Regions from separate parts of the Flavonifractor sp. HCP28S3_F3 genome, predicted to be linked through region 2. Evidence: riboswitches for the same ligand, from Rfam matches in the RefSeq annotation. Region 2 holds a riboswitch; the other holds the start of a gene.

Region 1 (3,403 bases), on a different contig from region 2:
AATAAAAAAGCTGCCGGTGCATGTTGATCATGCACCGGCAGCCTTTTATTTTGCTGGGAGCCTTACTTTTTGATCGATTGCCGTGTCCCTCTGCCGTGGGCGATACTGGTTACCGTGCTCGTCAGGGCGAAAAGGGCGATAGCGTTGGGGATGACCATCAGGTTGTTGAACATGTCGGTCAGCTCCCACACCAGATCGTTGGACATAAGGGTGCCCAGGAAAATGAAAAGCAGAGCGATGACAGCGTATACAGGGGCTGCCTTCTTGCCGAAAAGGTAGACCACGTTGATCTTGCCGAACATGTTCCAGCCCAGCACGGTGGAAAAGGCGAAGAAGAACAGGCAGACCGCCACGAACATGGCACCGCCTTCCGTGCCGAACACGGTACCGAAGGCCGTCTGAGCCAGATTGGTTTTGCTGATTCCCTCCGGGATAACGCCAGTGTGGAGAATGCCGTCGCTGGTGTACAGGGTGGAGATGACCACAAGGGCGTTGAGGGTCAGTACCACGAAGGTGTCGATGAATACGCCTACCATAGCCACCACGCCCTGCTCATGAGGATCCTTCACGTTGGCCTGGGCGTGGGCGTGGGGGGTGGAACCCATGCCGGCCTCGTTGGAGAACAGGCCCCGCTTGGCGCCCTGGCTGATGGCTGTTTTGATGGCGTAGCCGAACCCACCGCCGATAATGGCCTGGGGCTGGAAGGCATAGCGGAAGATCATGGCGAAGGTTTCAGGAATATAGCGGAAGCGGACTACCAGTACCACCAGACCGCCAGCCAGGAAGATCACCGCCATGATGGGCACCAGCTTTTCGGTCACAGCTGCCAGCCGATTGATGCCGCCCAGGAAGATCACCGCGCAGATGATGACCAGCACGATGCCCACTGCCCAAGAGGGCACGCCGAAAGCGGTCTGGAAGGTGGAGCCGATAGAGTTGGACTGGACCATGCAGCCCATGAATCCCAGGGCCAGGATGATAGCCACGGCAAAGAAGCCGGCCAGGAACTTACCGAAAGTGCCCTTGAAGGCGGTGGTGATGTAGTAGACCGGGCCGCCATGGATATTGCCCTTCTCGTCCACCACGCGGGTCTTGACGGCCAACGTGGCTTCAGCATAGATGGTGGCCATGCCGAAGAAGGCGATGACCCACATCCAGAAGATGGCGCCGGGACCGCCAGTAAGAATGGCACCGGAGGCGCCCACGATATTGCCGGTACCCACCTGGGCGGCGATGGCTGTAGCCAGAGCCTGGAAGGAGCTCATGCCCCGTTCCTGACGGCCGCCGTGCAGGGACAGATTGCCAAAGACCTTCCGCATGCCCTCACCAAAGCAGCGAATCTGAATGAACCGGGTGCGGATGGAATACCACAGCCCTACTCCGATCAGCAGAAAGACCAGAATGTAGCTGGACAGTGTGATGTTGATGTCGCAGACGATGGGATAGAGCCAGGCTTCTAACGATTGCAGTGCTTCCGACATAGTGATTCCTCGCTTTTGTTTTCTCAAGAAAACAGGCCGTGGGTCTGCCCACGGCCTGAAAAACAAACAAAATCCCCGGTCGGGCCAAACGGCACCGCCGGTATCGTTTATCCTCTGTCCTTTTGCCTGAGAGATTGGCGGCCTTTCTTCCACCGCTTTGCCCCTTCGGCACCCAGTTCGTGAGCTTCTCCAGAGTGACATTCACGCGCAGTCTTTGTTCCGGAGCGGAACGCCTGAGAGTGTTATTCCTTCGGCAAGCCAATGCTTTTTCCTGGGCGCTTCAACTGTCCTGTTTACTTGTGAAGGACATTATAGCGCCACAGGTGGACATTGTCAAGTGTATGGTTTCTGTCGGAAAAATAATATGTCAAAAATTTGCGGTTGTCCCACAAGGAAACTGTTGAGAAAAAAGCCGGTATCTGCTAGCATAGGACAGAGAACCCATAACTAAGGAGTAAGTCTGAGTTGAATGAGCTTTGGTTTCAGATCTTGATCTGCTTTCTGGCCGGCGCTGGCGCGGGACTGGGTACTGGTTTTGCGGGAATGAGTGCGGCCACGGTGATCAGCCCTATGCTGGTCACCTTTCTGGGCGTGCCGGCCTATGACGCCATTGCCATTGCACTGGCCAGTGACGTGTTGGCCAGCGCGGTCAGTGCCTATACTTATGCGAAAAACGGCGCCATCGACATCAAAAACGGGCTGGTGATGATGTGCGGGGTGCTGGGCATGACCATGGTGGGCAGCTGGCTGTCCACTATGGTGCCCAACAGCACGCTGGGCGGATTTTCCGTATTCATGACGCTGGTGCTTGGTCTGCGCTTCCTGTTTTTTCCCGTCACGTCGCCAAACCGCACCCTTCAGGGCGGCAGCCGCGCTGTGCAGATCATCAAGGGGGCTGTGGGCGGCGCCTGTATCGGACTGGTCTGCGGCTTTTTCGGAGCAGGCGGCGGCATGATGATGCTGATGGTATTGACGGCGGTACTGGGCTACGAGCTGAAAACCGCTGTGGGGACCAGCGTCTTTGTGATGACCTTTTCTGCGCTGACAGGGTCTTTGAGTCACTTTGCCATGGGCAGTGTGCCCCGTCCGCTCCTACTGGTGATGTGTGTGATCTTCACGCTTATCTGGGCGCAGATCGCAGCTAAAATCGCCACCCGTGCAGATGCGTTGCTGCTTAATCGCCTGACTGGCGTGATCCTTACCGCATTGGGTGTTGTGCTGATAGCCATTTCACTTTTATAATAAAAATTTTAAAATGAGGCGAAAAATATGGCATCAAAGAACGCGACGTCAAAAAAGAGCTGGAAGAAAACAGGCCTGATCCTGCTGGTCATCGTGATCGCTCTGGTGATCCTGATCCCGGTAACGATTCTGCTGGTCTCAAAATATTTTACGGAGCAGGAGCACACCGTGCGTACCGACTGGACCTTTGAGACCGGCGATGTCATTGCTGAGATGGACGAGTGGCAGGTGGACTTCGCGGAGGCAGAACTGGGAGATGGCCTGCGGGCTATCCAACTGGTGCCTCAGGATATCGAGGAAGAAGGATTCAGCTATTATGATTTGGGCGTGCAGGAGCGGCTGGAAGGCGCCCTGGAGGAGCTGAAGCACACAGGGGATATGGCGTGGACGGCCACCACACCTCTGGCTGTGCTCAATCCATATGGCACCGGGAGCAATGGGCTGTATCTGTATTTTGAAACCGATCGGGCTACCGCCGTCAGCTACACGGTGCACGTGGACAGCGAGGATATCCCCGACTTTACCGCTGACGCCGCCGACAGTTCAGGCCAGGAGTATTCCCGGACCCATGAGTTCCAGGTGATCGGTCTGGTGCCTGGGGAGACCAACTACGTTACCCTGACTATGACCGGCAGCTGGGGCAATACCAGACAGGTGGTGCGCTTCCAGGTGGACATGCC
Region 2 (3,403 bases):
TGCAGGGCACGGACGCTTTCGCGGAGCTGTTCGATTTTGACGCCTGGCAGCAGCAGGATAAGGCGCCCTCGGAAGAGCCGATCCTAACCCTTCGGTTTGCCGAATCATGGATCCTCGAATTTGCTTCCGACGGAACCGCAGCGGCCTACAACGGCTACGCTTCCGCCCAGGAGCAGTCGGAAGCCTATTACTCCGTCCCGCCACAGACCGCGGAGGAACTGCTGGCCTATATCCAACAGTATGGGGAGCCCCATGAACTTGGGGATGGCACCATCAGTTCCTCCACGTTCCATGATTGAGCGGGATATGAATCAAAAACGGGCAGGCAGGTACTGCACAGTACCTGTCTGCCCGTCTCTTTTATCTCCGCAGCAGCAGAGGCTGGAGCTGCTCCCCACGGAGGGCGGCGTCGATGGTGTCGCACACCTGGGAGAAGTCGGCCACCAGGGAGGTGGGCTTCTCCGCCGGGTCGTCCTGGCCGAAGGGGACGAAGTAGACGTGCTTCTTGTCCAGCAGGGTACCGATGTTTTTGGCGGAGGCCGCCAGGCCGTCATTGGTGGCCATGCAGATCACCACCGGAGCGCCGTTGCGCAGGTGGGCCTTGGCCGCCATGGTCACCGTGGTGTCGGTGATGCCGTTTGCCAGCTTAGCCAGGGTATTGCCGGTGCAGGGACAGATGACCAGCACATCCAGCAGGTGCTTGGGGCCGATGGGCTCGGCCTTGGGGATGGAGTCAATGACCCGCTTGTCGCAGATGCGCTCCATCTCCCGCATGTACTCATGGGCCGGTCCGAACCGGCTGTCGGTGGCGGCACTGGTCTCGGAAACAATGGGGGTCACGTCCCCATAGCGGGCGTGGACCTTTTCCAGGGCCGTCATAGCCTGATGATACGTACAAAAGGACCCGCAGAAGGCGAATCCCACCCGAATGGGTTCCATAGCTACACTCCCAACTCATTCAAAATATGACAAATGGTATTGCGCAGGTAGGCCGCCGCCGTGGCCGGAGCCACCTTGCCGGGGAGAGACAGGGCCTGGATGGCCTTCACCCCCAGAGCTTTGGCGGCGGCAAAATCCACACCGCCGGGAAGGGAGGCCAGGTCGATGACCACGCACTCCGGCTTGAGCTCCTTCAGCTCCTCTTCTCCCAGCACCTGCACAGGCACGGTGTTGACCACCAGGTCGTACCCGCACAGCCAGCCCTTCAGCTCCCCGGTGTGCTCGGTGCCGAACCCGAAGCCCTCCGCCCAGGTCAGGTCGGCGTACTTCCGGGCGGCCACACTGACCTTGGCCCCCAGCCCCGCCAGCCGGGGCGCCAGGGCTCTGCCCAGCCGTCCGTAGCCGATGACCAGAGCCCGGCTGCCGTGGAGGGTGACGGGCATCTCCTCCAGGGCGATCTGGATGGCCCCTTCGGCGGTGGGCACCGCGTTGGCCACCGCCAGCTCCTCCCGGGCAAAATAGTCGTGGAGGACCAGTCCCCGGTCCCGGGCCATGGCCTGGGTGCCCGGGTCCACCCGGCCGGCGCAGATCACCTGGCCCGGCCGCAGGGCGGCAAAGACCCCCTCCAGGGGGATCTCCTGTTCCGCCAGAGGGGCGTTCAGCTTTCCGCTCGAAGCCGCCACCGGCAGAGGGAGCACCACGCAGTCGGCCAGCGCCGCCCCGGAAAGCTCCCGCTCCTCCTTCACGCCCTCAACCGCCGGACCCAGGCCCAGGGTATGTACGGTGTGTCCGTCCTCCGCCAGCAGGCCCGCCAGCCGCGCCTGCCGCCGGTCCCCGCCGATGATCCAGATATCCAATTCATGCCGCACGGTATCCGCCTCCTTTCCTGCCGCATCCCATCTTATGTAAGTCCGGGGAAAGGGTGAAACGAGAAAGTGACGGTTGACTTTTCGGAAAACGTACCATATACTGAGGTTGGAAATAAACCCATAAGTTCATATGGTCGGATGACGGGACCGGGAGAGCGCGGCACAGGCCGCCGCCGAAGGGGCAGCGCAGTGATCTCTCAGGCAGAAGGACCGGTCCCTGACGAGACTCTGGAAAGCGGGCTGCGGCCCGCGCCGACGGGGGCAAAACTCTCAGGTACCAGGACAGAGGCGCATGGCGTAATTGCCATGCGCTTTTTTGCTGTTCAAAAAGGAGGTAATGGAGATGGAACAGAAGACCCCGCTTTACGACCGCCATGTGGCGGCGGGAGGCAAGATCGTCCCCTTCGCCGGGTGGCTGCTGCCGGTGCAGTACTCCGGCGTCATCGCCGAGCACAAGGCGGTGCGCTCCGCCTGCGGCCTGTTCGACGTGTCCCACATGGGAGAGCTGGTGCTCCGGGGAACCGACGCCCTGGCTAACGTGAACCATCTGATGACCAACGACTTTTCCGGCATGTACGAGGGTCAGGCCCGCTACTCCCCCATGTGCTATGACGATGGCGGCGTGGTGGACGACCTGATCGTGTACAAGGTGAGCGACACGGTGTACTTCATTGTGGTCAACGCCGCCAACAAGGACAAGGACGCCGCCTGGATTTCCGAACATCTCACCGGGGACTGCACCATGGAGGATTGGTCGGACAGGGTGGCCCAGCTGGCCCTCCAGGGTCCCAGGGCGGAGGAGATCCTCCGCACCCTGACATCCGATATCCCGGAAAAAAACTACTCCGCCGTGCTGAAGGGCACCGTAAAGGGCTTCCCCTGCATGGTCTCCCGGACGGGCTACACCGGAGAGGACGGCTTCGAGCTGTACTGCGCCCCGGTGGACGCCCCCGCCCTGTGGGACGCCCTGCTGGAGGCGGGTCAGCCCTTCGGCCTGGTCCCCTGCGGTCTGGGCGCCCGGGACACCCTGCGGCTGGAGGCCGCCATGCCCCTCTACGGCCACGAGCTCTCCCCCACCATCAACCCCTACGAGGCGGTGCTGGGTATTTTCGTCAAGCTGGATAAGCCCGACTTCATCGGCAAGGCCGCCCTGGAGAACGCCCGTCCCGTGTCCCGCCGCCGGGTGGGGCTGAAGATCACCGGCCGGGGCATCGCCCGGGAGGAGTGCCCGGTGTACGACGGAGAGAAGCAGATCGGCGTAGTCACCTCGGGCACCCACTGCCCCTGGCTGGGCCAGGCGGTAGCCATGGCCAGGGTGGACGTGGCTTACAAGGAGCCGGGCACCGTGGTGCAGGTGGACGTCCGGGGCCGGAGGATCGAGGCAGAGGTCATCAAAACCCCGTTCTATAAGAGAGGGTAAACTTCTTTCATTACAATACAGGAGGTAATCGTTATGAACATCCCCAATGAACTGCAGTATACCAGATCTCACGAGTGGCTGCTGACCGAGGACGGCGTGGCCACCGTCGGCCTCACCGACTTTGCCCAGGACGCTCTGGGCGACATCGTGTTCGTCAACCTGCCCCAGCCCGGGG

What was found. A riboswitch is a leader RNA that binds a small molecule or an ion and turns the genes downstream of it on or off. The one in region 2 is predicted to bind glycine.
Region 1: linked by a shared signal. The riboswitch ahead of ACTNB1_RS00425 (alanine/glycine:cation symporter family protein) and the one ahead of gcvT (glycine cleavage system aminomethyltransferase GcvT) in region 2 are both predicted to bind glycine.

Annotation. Positions count from the first base shown of each region.
Region 1 covers NZ_JBQHUF010000001.1:76,583-79,985, forward strand. The annotation lists gene ACTNB1_RS00420 (LysR family transcriptional regulator) at 1-5, shown strand, start outside; gene ACTNB1_RS00425 (alanine/glycine:cation symporter family protein) at 63-1,481, opposite strand; glycine riboswitch at 1,594-1,676, opposite strand; gene ACTNB1_RS00430 (sulfite exporter TauE/SafE family protein) at 1,947-2,723, shown strand; gene ACTNB1_RS00435 (aryl-sulfate sulfotransferase) at 2,751-3,403, shown strand, end outside.
Region 2 covers NZ_JBQHUF010000004.1:97,846-101,248, forward strand. The annotation lists gene ACTNB1_RS05690 (hypothetical protein) at 1-299, shown strand, start outside; gene ACTNB1_RS05695 (dipicolinate synthase subunit B) at 361-939, opposite strand; gene dpsA (dipicolinate synthase subunit DpsA) at 942-1,808, opposite strand; glycine riboswitch at 1,947-2,031, shown strand; gene gcvT (glycine cleavage system aminomethyltransferase GcvT) at 2,152-3,228, shown strand; gene gcvH (glycine cleavage system protein GcvH) at 3,262-3,403, shown strand, end outside.